DNA from 2 places in the Polaromonas sp. P4_F9 genome. Region 2 is predicted to be linked to the other one. Evidence: predicted binding sites of a transcription regulator. Region 2 holds the regulator's gene; the other holds the start of a gene.

Region 1 (6,751 bases), on a different contig from region 2:
ACGATGCCCAGCAGGGTCAGCGCGGCCACATACAGCGACCAGAAATTGCCGGTGAAATCACTCATCAAAAACTCCCGGAATCAGTCTTGCTCAAACGGCAGGCGCGCCGCTTCGTCGAAACGCGCACGGTTGCCTCGGGAATATGCCCACCAGACAATGCCCAGGAAGGTGACGAGCGAGGCCAGGGTGGCCACGATGCGCAGGCTGTTGACATCCATCTGTATTTCTCCTTATTTCAGGGCCAGGCCCAGCACCTGCAGATAGGCGACCAGGGCATCCATTTCGGTCTTGTCCTTGACGTCCTGCGCCGCCTGGGCGATCTGCGTGTCGGCATAGGGAACACCGACGCTGCGCAGGGCCCGCATCCGCGGCGCCATGTCCGCGGCGTCCACCAGGTTCCGATCCAGCCAGGGGTAGGCAGGCATGTTGGACTCCGGCACCAGGTCGCGCGGGTTGTTCAGGTGAATGCGATGCCATTCGTCGCTGTACTTGCCGCCCACGCGGTGCAGGTCCGGCCCGGTGCGCTTGCTGCCCCACTGGAAGGGATGGTCATAGACGAACTCGCCGGCCACCGAATAGTGGCCATAGCGCAGGGTCTCGGCGCGGAACGGCCGGATCATCTGGGAGTGGCAGTTGTAGCAGCCCTCGCGCAGGTAGACGTCGCGCCCTGCCAGCTGCAGCGCCGTGTAGGGTTTGACACCCGTCACCGGCGCGGTGGTGGATGTCTGGAAGAACAGCGGGACGATCTCCACCAGCCCGCCGACGGCGATGACCAGCAGGATCAGGACGATCATCAGGAAATTGTTGGTCTCGACCTTTTCGTGCGAGAAGCCGGCAGAGGCGGAAGCGGAAGAAGAGTGGTTGTCGCTCATGTTGTGGGCTCCATCAGGCGGCTTGAGGCAGGGGGACGGCGGTGCGGTGCGGTCGTCCCTGCGCCACGGTCATCCAGGTATTCCATGCCATCACCAGCATGCCGCCCAGGTAAAGCAGTCCGCCCATGAAGCGGATGACGTAGAAGGGATACGTGGCCTTCACCGACTCGACAAAGGTGTAGGTCAGGCTGCCGTCGGCATTGAGCGCGCGCCACATCAGGCCCTGCATCACGCCGGCGATCCACATGGCGGCGATGTACAGCACGATGCCGATGGTGGAGACCCAGAAATGCACCTCGATCGCCGGGACGGAGTACATCTTCTTCTGGCCGAACAGGCGCGGAATCATGTAGTAGAGCGTGCCCATCGTGATCAGGCCCACCCAGCCCAGCGCGCCGGCATGCACATGGCCCACCGTCCAGTCGGTGTAGTGCGACAGGGCGTTGACGGTCTTGATGGACATCAGCGGCCCCTCGAAAGTGGCCATGCCATAGAACGACAGGGCGACGATCAGGAAACGCAGCACCGGGTCGTCGCGCAGCTTGTGCCATGCGCCGGACAGGGTCATGATGCCGTTGATCATGCCGCCCCAGCTGGGCGCCAGCAGGATCAGCGAGAACACCATGCCGACCGACTGTGTCCAGTCCGGCAACGCCGTGTAGTGCAGATGATGCGGGCCGGCCCACATGTAGGTGAAGATCAGCGCCCAGAAGTGGACGATGGACAGGCGGTAGCTGTACACCGGCCGCTCGGCCTGCTTGGGGATGAAGTAGTACATCATGCCCAGGAAGCCGGCGGTGAGGAAGAAGCCCACCGCGTTGTGGCCATACCACCACTGGATCATGGCGTCCTGCACACCGGCATAGGCCGAGTAGGACTTCATCCAGCCGGCGGGCACGGCGGCGCTGTTGACGAGGTGCAGAACGGCCACCGCCAGGATGAAGGAGCCGTAAAACCAGTTGGCCACATAGATGTGGCGAACCTTGCGCATGCCGATGGTGCCGAAGAAGACGATGGCATAGGACACCCAGACCAGCGTGATCAGGATGTCGATGGGCCATTCCAGCTCGGCGTATTCCTTGCCCGAGGTGTAGCCCAGGGGCAGGCTGATGGCGGCCGCGACGATGACGGCCTGCCAGCCCCAGAAGGTGAACGAGGCCAGCCTGCCCGCGAACAGCGGGACATGGCAGGTGCGCTGCACCACGTAGTAACTGCTGCCGATCAGCGCGCAACCGCCAAAGGCAAAAATCACGGCATTGGTGTGCAGCGGCCTGAGCCGGCCGTAGCTGAGCCATGGAATGTTGAAGTTGAGTTCAGGCCAGGCCAGCTGGGCGGCAATGAACACACCGACCAGCATGCCCACCACACCCCAGACCACAGCCATCAGCGAAAACTGCCGCACGACCGTGTCGTTGTACAGTGCGGCGGGAATTACTTGATCGTTCATGGAGCACCTTTTTCTTGACGCCCAAGTGTCTCCATCAAGGGTGGGGTGCGAGTTGATGAAAATCAATCCGACCGCAGAATGCGCTCGGCCTCCTGGTCGAGCGCCTCGAACTGGCCGCGCCAGACCGCCCAGCCCAGCGCGCCGATGATGAGCAGCGCCAACACGACCGACAGCGGAATCAGCAGAAACAGTATGGCCATTCAAGCGGCCCCGGGAATGCGCGCCAGCCGCGCCGAATTCAGCACCACCAGCAGCGAGCTGGCTGCCATGCCCAGCCCCGCCAGCCAGGGCGGCATGAAGCCGAGGATGGCCAGCGGTACGCAGACGGCGTTGTAGAGTGCCGCCCACAGCAGGTTTTGCCGAACGACGGTCCGCGTGCGGCGCGCCTGCAGCAGCAGCGCAGGCACATCGGCCAGCTGGTTGCCCAGCACCACGAAGTCGGACTTCGCCTGTGCCAGCGGCACGGCGTGCCCCATGGCCACCGACAGGTCGGCGCAGGCCAGCACCGGCCCATCGTTCATGCCGTCGCCCACCATGGCGACGCGCCGGCCGCGCCGCTGCAGGGCGCGCACGTGCGCCAGCTTGTCTTCGGGCGTGCGCTGGCCGCAGGCCTCATCGATGCCGGCGCGGCTGGCCAGCCGCAGGACGGCTCCGGTCTGGTCGCCGGAGAGCAGCTGCACCCGCAAGCCCATCGCCTGCAGCCCGCCGACCGCAGGCCTGGCATCGGGCCGCAGCGCCTCTTCAAATTCAAAGCTGGCCAGCCAGCCCTGCCCATCGGCCAGATGCACCTGCGGGCCACGGGCCGGCGAGTCCTGCGGCGGGGCACCGCAAAATGCGGCCGAACCCAGCCGCATCACGCGCGGATGGCCTCCCATCTCACCACGGCCCACGACCGTCCCCTGCAACCCGTGGCCAGGTATCTCGGTGATCTCCGCGGCGGGCCAGGCCGCGCCCGCAACGGCCTGCACAATCGCGCGCGACACCGGGTGGTGTGAATGCTGCGCCAGCGCCGCCGCGAGCTGGAGTGCCTGCGCAGTGTCGGCGCCCGGGCGGGCCCGACGCATGACCACCGCCATGCGGTCCTCGGTAAGCGTGCCGGTCTTGTCGAACACCACCGTGTCCACCGTGGCGCCGGACTCCAGCGCCTGCAGGCGACGCACCAGCACGCCCCGGCGCGCCAGGGCGCCCGCCGCGGCCAGCGTGGCGGCCGGCGTGGCCAGCGACAAGGCGCAGGGGCAGGTGACGATGAGGACGGCGGCCGCCACGCTGATCGCATGCGCCGGGTCCACCGGCCACCACCACAGCGCCGCCGCGGCGCTGGCCAGCAGCACCCCCAGCAGGAAGGGGCTGGCGATGCGGTCGGCAACCCGGGCCAGCCGCGGCTTCTGGACCGAGGCCTGCTCCATCAGCGCCACGATGCTGGCATACCGGGTCCCGGCACCCACGCGGTCCACCCGCACCAGCAGCAGGCCGGAGAGGTTGTGGCTGCCGGCGATCACCGCGCCGCCGACGCCCCGCTGCAGCGGCGCGGACTCACCGGTCAGCAGGGCTTCATCCACCCGGCTGTCGCCCGCCGTCACGGTGCCATCCGCAGGAATGACCTCGCCCGGCAGCACACGGATCAGGTCGCCCACGATGAGGCGCCGCAGGGCCACGCGCTCGAACTGGCCCTCAGCGCCCTGCCGCTCCACACTGTCGGGCAGCCTGCGAATCAGCGCCTCCAGCGAGCCGGCCGTGCGGTCGCGCAGGCGCTGCTCCAGCAGGCGCCCGGACAGCAGGAAAAACACGAACATGGTCACCGAGTCGTACCAGACCTCGGCACCCCACGGCCCGGCGGTATCGAAGGTGGCGGCCGTGCTGGCACCAAACGTGATGAGGATGCCCAGCGCCACCGGCACGTCCATGCCGATGCGCCGTCTGCCCAGGTCACGCAGCGCGGTGGCAAAGAACGGCCAGCAGGAAAACAGCACGACCGGAAGCGTCAACACCCAGGAGGCCCAGCGCAGCAGCGCCTGCACATCCGGCGTGATCTCGCCGGGGCCGGCGACATAGGCGGGTAGCGCGTACATCATCACCTGCATCATGCAAAAGCCCGCGACCAGCCAGCGCCAGAGCATCAGGCGTTGGGCCTGCAGCCGCGGCGCGGCCAGCAGCATGTCGCCAGCCGGCAGGGCCGTGTAGCCGGCGCGCTGGAGTGCGGCCATCCAGGCCGAGGGGCAGGTTCGCCCGGGCTGCCACACGAGGCGCGCCATCGCGGTCGCGCCATTGACCTGAACGCCCTCCACATCCGGCAACTGGCCCAGCGCCTGCTCCACCGTGAGCGAGCAGGCGGCGCAGTGCATGCCATCGATGGCGAGGTAGGTCTCCCACCAGCCATCGCGCCCGGCCACGGGCCGGCTGAAGCCCTCCCATTCGGCGGGCTCGTCCAGCGCAGCCCAGTCCGCATGGGACGCGGCAACAGGCTCCGCGCCCAGGGCAAGGGTGGCAGTTTGCATGGCGCAAGGTTACCCAGTACACCGACACGCCCGGTTGATCTGGATCAATCCGGTACAGGACGCGCGCGCCTAAGCTGTGGACGTCAATCAAGAAAGGAGAAGAACATGTACCAACGCATTCTTGTTGCTACCGATGGCTCCACCCTCTCGAAAAAGGCCGTTCGCAGCGCGCTCGGGCTGGCAAGCGCACTCGGCGCCGAACTCGTGGCGCTCCATGTGGTTCCACGCTACCCCATGAGCTATTTCGAGGGCAACGTGTCGATCACACTCCAGGAGGTCGGCCGCATCGAAAAACAATGGGCCACCGAGGGCCAGGCCATGGTCGATGCGGTGCAGCAGGCCGCGCAGGCCGAAGGGATCCGGGCCAAGGCCGTGGTCGCGCGCTCCAACCTGGTGGCCGAGGCCATCATGGCCGCAGCCAAAAAACACAAGTGCGACCTGATCGTCATGGCCTCACATGGCCGCAAGGGTCTCAAGCGCGTGCTGCTGGGCAGCGAAACCCAGCATGTGCTGGCGCACAGCAGCACTCCTGTGCTAGTGTTGCGTTGAATTGGTCCACCTGGAGGAGAAAAAATGAAAGTCCTGTTCGCCGCCGATGGCAGCAAGTACACCAAGAAGGCCCTGGCCTTCCTCGTCACCCACGAAAGCCTGACCGGCCCGGAGGACGAGGTGGTCGTGCTCAATGTACAGGCGCCCATGCCCGGGCGCGTCAAGACCATGGTGGGCGCCGCCACGGTCAGTGCCTACCACAAGGACGAAGCCCTGAAGGTGCTCGAGCCGATCGAGCGCTTCCTCAAGCGCCACAAACTGCACTACCGCGTGACCTGGGCCATCGGCTCGCCGGCGGCCGAAGTGGTGCGCGCCGCGCAGCGCGAAAAGGCGCACATGATCGTCATGGGCACCCACGGCCACGGCCTGGTCGGCCGCGCCATCATGGGCAGCGTGGCCCAGCGCGTGGTCACCGAATGCGACGTCCCGGTGCTGCTGGTCAAGTAGGCCCCTCAGCCATTGCCGTGATGCCGGCGGCTTGCCAATTCTTTTGAAGAACTCCTCCCGCGGCGGAATCCACGATTTGGTCATCCCTGACGAGGACAGGGAACCTGCCACCATCGTAGAAAAACGCCCCAGAGCCCGAAAAGGGCGCTGGGGCGCATGAATACTGGTGGCTTTCTACTGATGGCTTTCCCCATCGAAAACCCCCAAAAGTCGCATCAGCTGTTGAGCGCAATTAAAGTCGTAAATGGAGTGCACCCCTGCAGTTGGATCACGGGGATAAAGCAGAACTGATACGCTGATCGGGCCTTCAGCCAGGAGAAGGTCACGTCATCAAAAGGTCCTTACCGACGCCATGCGCCGGAATTCAAGAGTCAACGCCAGTGGACTTGATCAGAGTTTCCTTAGTGCGTATGAGAATGCCATTTGCCGCGGCGAAGGGTCATTTTTTCTCTGCAGCTACGCGTACGCATGCTTCCAGAAATTCGACGAGCAGAGGGCTGGGAATGCTGGACGCCAGCACCGTAGCATAAATTCCCCGATAGGCGGTTCGGCTGCTTATACGGCGGTAAGCCAACCCTGTCATGTTGATGCGTTCCAGCAAAGATTCGGACAAAACGCCTACGCCCAAACCAGCTCCGATAAGTCCCAACATGGTGGCTACTTGAGCAACCTCGTAGGCAGGTGAAAACTGCTCCCCTGATTGAAGGTAATGATCCTCAATGGTCTGTCGCATGTGACTTCTCTTGTTCACCGCAACTTGAGGATGGCGCTGAATATCCGACCAGCGCAGGGATTTCTTGGCGGCCAGCGCATGGCCTTCGGGAAAGATGACGACAAGGTAGTCCCGAAAAAGCTCCTGCGATACAAGGTCTGCACCCTTACTCTCAACCGGCGTGAACGCGATATCGGCCTTCCTCGCACGAACCATCTCCAGGCAGATG
Region 2 (6,751 bases):
ATATCGGCACGGCCATTCCACCGGAGCTGCAGGCGGCCTACATGCCCGAGGCGCTGAAAGTGGAAGACACCGACTGGCACCTGCAGACGCTTTACAGCTTCCTGCCGGAAATCGGCGCCAGTGTGTTGACGCCGCACTATTCACGCTATGTGATTGACCTCAACCGCCCACCGGATGACGCCCCGATGTACCCCGGTGCGTCCAATACCGAACTCTGCCCCACCCGGTTTTTCTCGGGTGCGCCGCTCTACCAGCCCGGTCGCGAGCCCACTCCCGATGAGCGCGCAAGGCGGCGCGAGGCCTACTGGCAGCCCTACCATGCGGCCCTGGCCGCCGAGTTGGCGCGTCTCAAGGCCCTGCACGGCTATGCCTTGCTGTGGGATGCCCACAGCATCCGTTCGCAGATTCCCTGGCTGTTTGATGGCACGTTGCCCGACCTCAACATCGGGACGGCCGACGGCGCCAGCGCCCATGAAGCCATCACCGCATCGGTCGCGCAGGCCTGCGCTGCGCTTTCCGGCATCACGACAGCCGTCAACGGCCGCTTCAAGGGCGGCTACATCACGCGCCACTATGGCCAGCCGTCCAGCAATGTGCACGCTGTGCAGCTGGAGATGTGCCAGAGCCTGTACATGCAAGAAGTGCCGCCCTTCGCCTACGACGAGGCGCTGGCTTCCCGCATCCAGCCTCTGTTGAAAAATATGCTCTCCAGCGCGCTTTCTGCCTGCCGAAGCTGCCATGAAAAGTGAAGCGGATTTTGCCGGCGTGAGCCTGGTTACAGGTCGGCAGGCAGGGAGGTAAGCAGGCCCGGCCCGGAGCAACCGGGCTGATACCGTGACGCCGGGGCGCGGCGGTCTGCGGCGCTGCGCCCTCATCCTTGTGGGGTGCTGCCCCCACTTTCGGGAAGGGGATTGACGATTGTTAACAGGCGCCGGTGCGGGGCGCGTTACCGTGGGGGGACCGCAACTTCTCGATGGAGTGCTTCCATGAAATCCTCCCTGATGCAATTGCTGGTTCACTTTGACGCCTCGCGGCGCGCGGCGCCGCGCCTGGAGTTCGCACGCCAGCTCGCGCGGCGGCACGGTGCCGCGGTGGCCGCGCTCTATGCGGTCACACCGAGTTTCGCGATGCCGCCGTTTGCGCCCACGCTCGGCCCCGGTACCGCCGTCAGCTTGCGCGAGGTTGACGACGAGCGGCTGGCCAGGGCGCGCACCACCTTCGATCGCGCGCTGGCCTCGACCGGCGTACCGGTCTCTTGGGGCGAGCTGACCGACTATCCCGTGGCCGGTGCCTTCGCGCAGCAGGCGTTTTATGCCGACCTGCTGGTACTGGGCCAGCACGACCCTTCGGATATCGAGTCCTCGGACGTGCCATCCGATTTCGCGGAAACCGTGATGGCGATCAGTGGCAGGCCGGCCCTGATCCTGCCCTACGCCGTGGTGCCGCCGACCGTCGGCGAGGCGGTGGTGATCGCCTGGAAGCCGACGCGGGAGGCGGCGCATGCTGTCACCGCGGCCATGCCCCTGCTGCAGAGTGCGCAGCGTGTTCATGTGGTCAGCTGGTCGGCTGACGAGCCCGTCGTCGGTGGCGTTGCGCTGGACCTGGCTGGCTATCTGAAGCGCCATGGCGTTGAGGCGACCTGGCATCGCCAGGGCGACGAACCCGACGGGCTGGGCGAGCTGCTGCTGTCATGCGCCTTCGACCTCACAGCCGACCTGCTGGTGATGGGCTGCTACGGCCATAGCCGCGCGCGCGAGTGGCTGGTGGGAGGCACCTCGCGGGCAGTTTTGCAGTCCATGACCCTGCCGGTGCTGATGGCGCACTGACCGCCGGCCCGGTCCGCCGTCGGGTCACAGGGCGCCGGGGCCGACCCTCTGCCAGCCCCCAGACCCGGGCAAGCCTGCTTGCCGCTCGGACAATTCCTAGGCGGCCTCGGTGCAGTGGACATCGCCGTTCCGGATTTTTCCGACGGGGGAATTCAGCCACCACCGATGGTGCATCGGCCCAGGCACGAGCACACTGACTCAATGGCTGATGTCCCCTCCTCCGTCAAGGTTTTCCTGGCCGACGATTCGGCCCTGATCCGCGGTCGTGTCGCTACGATGCTCGGCGTCAGCGACATGACCATTGTTGGTGAGGCCGAGACGCCGCAGGCGTCGATCGACGGCATTCTGGCCACGGCGCCCGATGTGGTGGTGCTGGACGCCCAGCTGGACGGTGGTTCGGGCCTGCAGGTATTGCGCGCCGTGCGTCAGGCCGCACCCCAAATCGCTTTCGTCGTCTTCAGCAACAACGCGGGCCCTGCCTACCGCAAGCGCTACCTGCGCGAGGGTGCTGTCCGCTTCCTCGACAAAAGCACCGAATCCGATCAACTTGCCCAGGCTGTTGCGGGAGCATCGCAGCACCCTGCGCATTGACGACCGTCTCACCAAGGGGAAAATCATGTCAACCGCCACACTCACACGCACCCAGGAGCGCACACAGGAGCGTACGCAGGAAGCACCCGCCAGCGACCTGCGGGTCATTCCGATTCGACAGGCCATGGGGGACGCGCAGGTCGCGCCTTTGGGGATACCCTGCTCCAGCTGCCACCTGTGCGATCTGTGCCTGCCCTGCGGCATGACAGACGGCGGCGTGGAGTGCCTGGACAGCCTGACGTTCGGGCGTCGCAAGGTCAAGGCTGGCCAGACGCTCTTTGACGAGGGCGACCACTTTCAGTTCATTTATGCCGTGCGCAGCGGCACCTTCAAGTCCAGCCTGATGCTGGCCGATGGCCGCGAGCAGATCAGTGGCTTTCACATGGCCGGAGAGCTGATTGGCCTGGACGGCGTGGCCTACGGCAAGCACGCCAGCAGCGCTGTCGCCCTGGAGGATACCGAGGTCTGCGTCATTCCCTATGCACAACTGACCCGGCTGGCAAGCGGTAACGCCAGCATGCAGAACATGGTCAGCCGGCTGATGAGCCGCGAGATCATCCGGGAGCACAGCCTGATGCTGCTGCTGGGCAGCATGAACGCCGAGGAACGGCTGGCGGCGTTTCTGCTGAACCTGTCGCAGCGCCTGAAGGCCCGCGGCTACTCGGCCAGCGAATTTCACCTGCGGATGACGCGCGCCGAAATCGGCAGCTACCTGGGCATGAAGCTGGAAACCGTCAGCCGCACTTTCTCGGCCTTCCAGCAGCAGGGTTTGCTTGAAGTCGACAAGCGCCACATCCGCATCGTCAACCTGGTCGGCCTGACGCGGGTCTTCGAGATGCACGTGCACTGAAGGCGGCACCGGTATGAAATACAAGGACTATTACGCCGCGTTGGATGTGCCGCGGGACGCCGATGCCGAACAGATCAAGAAGGCCTACCGTAAATTGGCGCGCCAGCACCACCCGGATGTCTCCAAGGCGCCCGGCACCGAAGCCCGGTTCAAGGAGGTGGCAGAGGCGTACGCGACGCTGAAGGACCCCGAGAAGCGCGCTGCGTACGACGAGCTCGGTCGCCGCCCGGCCGGTGAAGAGTTCGCGCCGCCGCCGCAATGGAGCCATGAATACGCCTCGGACGGACAGTCGTTCGAGGACATCGACCTGGCCGACCTGCTGGCTGCGCTGGGCCGCGGGCACCGTGGCTCGCGGCGCGGGCCGGTGCCCCTGCATGGGCGCGACTACGAGACGGTTGTGCGCATTGGCCTGGAAGAGGCGCACCGGGGCACCCGGCTCAACCTGGATCTGGCGCACGAGGCGGGCGGCTCGCGTACCCTGGAGGTCACCATTCCGCCGGGCGTGAGTGAAGGCCAGAAGCTGCGCTTGCGCGGCAAGGGTGGCAAGGGCAGCCATGGTGGCGCCGACGGCGATATCTATTTGCACATCACGCTGGCACCGCATCCGGTGTTCCGCGCCGACCACCACGACTTGTACTTCGACCTGGCGCTTGCGCCGTGGGAGGCGGCGCTGGGCGCCGATGTGGAAGTGCCCACGCTGGACGAGCCGGTGATGCTCACGGTGCCTCCGGGCACGCGCTCGGGGCGCAAGCTGCGCCTGCGCGGGCGGGGCCTGGCCAACGGCCGCAGCGGGCGCGGCCACCTGTATGCCGTCATCCATGTTGACGTACCCGCCACCCTGACCGCGCGGGAGCGTGAGTTGTTCCAGGAGTTGGCCCGTAGCTCGCACTTCAACCCACGACGTCGTGGACAAGGAGAAGCAACATGAAAACACAGTCGCTTGAATACACCTGGCTGGACGCCCGCGAAACCGTGACGATCTCCGACTTGTCCCGGGCCTGCGGTCTGAGTGCGGCCGAACTGGACGAATTGGTGGAGTACGGCGCACTGCGGCCGCTGGAGCAGCACCGGGTGGAGCGTCTCTTCAGCGCCGAATACGTCATGCCGCTGCGTAGCGTCGGCAGGCTGCGTATGGACTTCGACCTGGACCTGTTCACCGTGGCGCTGCTCTTCGGTTACCTCAATCGCATCGAGGCACTGGAGCGCCAGGTGCGGTCGCTGCAGGCCCAGTTGCCCGGGCACGAACGGTACGCCGGCGAGGGCGTAGACACATGAAATTGGCGCCGGGCTGGCTTGCCGGCCTGTCGCTACCCCGGGGCGGTTGCCTGTTCACCTTGACTTTCACGATTGGAGTTAACCATGTCACACCTTCATCAAACCGTACTGGGTATCACCCTGGCTTCAGCAGGCGTCGGCGTTTGGGCGCAGACCGCTGCAGAACATGCGCAGCATCACCCGAACGTTGCCGCGGCCGGCCAGCCTCCGGCCGGGCAGGCAGGTCCTGCCCCCGGGCCGGCCAGTGCCGATCGCATGGCCGCCATGGACCGCCAGATGAAAGCCATGCGCGAGATGCGCGAAAAGATGGCCAACGCCAAGACGCCGGAAGAGCGCAACGCGCTGATGGCCGAGCACATGAAGACCATGCAGGAGGGCATGGCGACGATGAACATGATGGGCGGCCCGGGCATGGGCCCCATGGGCGGCATGCAGGGCGGCAAACCCATGGCGGGAACCATGAACGAGCGCCAGCAGATGATGGAAAAGCGCATGGACATGATGCAGTCCATGATGCAGATGATGATGGATCGACTGCCCCCACCGGCTACCAAATGAAGGCGCCCTCATCATGAACCCGACAACCCTGCCGCCCCTTCGCACAGGCATTGCGCTGGCCATCACCGTCGGGGTGTTCTATGCCCTGTGCGCACTGGTCTGGGCGCTGGCACCCGGCCCGTTCCTGGGGCTCATGAACAACCTGTTCCACGGCATGGACTTCAGCCCGCTGGTGCAACAGCGGCCCTTCGCCTGGGCCGGGTTCCTGGCGGTGCTTTTCGTGCTCAGCGCGTGGCCCTGCTTGCCGGGGCATTCTTCGCCTGGGTGCTCAACCGCCTGACGCGTTGATCGCCTTGCATTTCCGGAGAAGCAAATGAACCACGAAATGAACCACGAAATTGGCCACGACCCGGGCCACGACCAGCATGACGCTGAACCCAGGGGCTTCTGGCGTTCGCGCTACGCCCTCGGCCTGTTCGTGCTGGGTGCCATCGCCGCGTATTTCCTGCTGAGAGAACACCGTGCCCATGTGTTCGGCGCGCTGCCGTATTTGCTGTTGCTGGCCTGTCCCCTGATGCACCTCTTCATGCACCATGGGCATGGTCATCACCATGGCCATCACCGGCCCAGAGCCGGGCCACAAAGACCAAACCAGCCGGATCAACCGGACCAGCGAGGACCATCATGAGCCACGATCAACCGGCCTACGGGCTGTGGCTGCTGGTCATCCTCAACTCGGCCGTCTTCATCCTGTTTGCCTTCAGCTTCTTCAAGCCGGCCACGACGCGTGACTGGCGAAGCTTTGGGGCATTTTCGGCCTTCATCGTGGCCCTGTTTGTCGAGATGTACGGATTCCCGCTGACCCTCTACCTGTTGTCGGGCTGGCTCCAGACCCGGTATCCGGGTCTGGACATCCTGTCCCATGACACCGGTCACCTGTGGTCGACGCTGCTGGGCGCCAAAGGTGATCCGCACCTCGGACCGCTGCACATCGCCAGCTATGTCTTCCTCGGCGGCGGCTTCTGGCTGCTGTCGAGCGCATGGAATGTGCTGTACCACGCCCAGCGCCGCGGCGCGCTGGCGACCACCGGCCCCTACGCGCGCATCCGGCATCCGCAGTATGTTGCGTTTGCATTGATCATGCTGGGCTTCCTGTTCCAGTGGCCCACCTTGCTCACGCTGTTGATGTTCCCGATGCTGCTGGCCATGTACGGGCGTCTGGCGATCACTGAAGAAGCGGAAATGCGTGCGCAATTCGGCGACGCCTACGAGAGCTACGCCCGGCGAACGCCCCGGTTCTTCCCTCATTGGAGTCAGGCTTCAACCGCAGGCTGAGCCTGTGACAACCAAACGTTAAAGGTAAAAGTAAAAGGCAACGGTCAAAGGATTCTGTATGTTTTACGGTTACATGATGGGCATGCATACCCTGTGGTGGTTGTTCTGGATTGCCGTGGTGATCGCGCTGGTCTTCTGGGGTCGGGGTGGATCTCCCGTGCACCGTGAGCCTCCGCGTGAGACGCCTCACGAGGTGTTGCGCCGTCGCCTGGCGAGCGGCGAAATCAGCGCGGAAGAATATGAAAAACGCAAGGTGATTCTGGATCAGGATACCTGGCAGGCAATGTCATGAATTTCAGACTCAGGTATAGACATGAATCCTCACACGCCATCCTTACGTTCGCCAGAGCCCATGCATCTTGAAACGGCAGACAGC

The links. Region 2 encodes FNR, which switches genes on or off when oxygen is low (the NO sensors DNR and NnrR bind a similar motif). Its sites were predicted from a motif close to TTGATNNNNATCAA; they were not measured.
Region 1: a site for FNR is predicted at 4,849-4,862, ahead of AC1DUB_RS15760 (universal stress protein). Genes of this name have one in related genera too.

The regions. Positions count from the first base shown of each region.
Region 1 is NZ_JBFUJT010000017.1:856-7,606, reverse strand. Features, by position in the region: gene ccoP (cytochrome-c oxidase, cbb3-type subunit III) at 1-65, opposite strand, end outside; gene AC1DUB_RS15785 (cbb3-type cytochrome oxidase subunit 3) at 81-218, opposite strand; gene ccoO (cytochrome-c oxidase, cbb3-type subunit II) at 231-872, opposite strand; gene ccoN (cytochrome-c oxidase, cbb3-type subunit I) at 886-2,319, opposite strand; gene ccoS (cbb3-type cytochrome oxidase assembly protein CcoS) at 2,382-2,519, opposite strand; gene AC1DUB_RS15765 (heavy metal translocating P-type ATPase) at 2,520-4,814, opposite strand; gene AC1DUB_RS15760 (universal stress protein) at 4,920-5,363, shown strand; gene AC1DUB_RS15755 (universal stress protein) at 5,388-5,810, shown strand; gene AC1DUB_RS15750 (LysR family transcriptional regulator) at 6,250-6,751, opposite strand, start outside.
Region 2 is NZ_JBFUJT010000002.1:287,340-294,090, reverse strand. Features, by position in the region: gene hutG (N-formylglutamate deformylase) at 1-749, shown strand, start outside; gene AC1DUB_RS03480 (universal stress protein) at 987-1,826, shown strand; gene AC1DUB_RS03475 (response regulator) at 2,028-2,417, shown strand; gene fnr (fumarate/nitrate reduction transcriptional regulator Fnr) at 2,443-3,267, shown strand; gene AC1DUB_RS03465 (DnaJ C-terminal domain-containing protein) at 3,281-4,195, shown strand; gene AC1DUB_RS03460 (chaperone modulator CbpM) at 4,192-4,542, shown strand; gene AC1DUB_RS03455 (hypothetical protein) at 4,627-5,100, shown strand; gene AC1DUB_RS03450 (DUF5676 family membrane protein) at 5,114-5,380, shown strand; gene AC1DUB_RS03445 (DUF2933 domain-containing protein) at 5,426-5,728, shown strand; gene AC1DUB_RS03440 (methyltransferase family protein) at 5,725-6,375, shown strand; gene AC1DUB_RS03435 (SHOCT domain-containing protein) at 6,434-6,667, shown strand.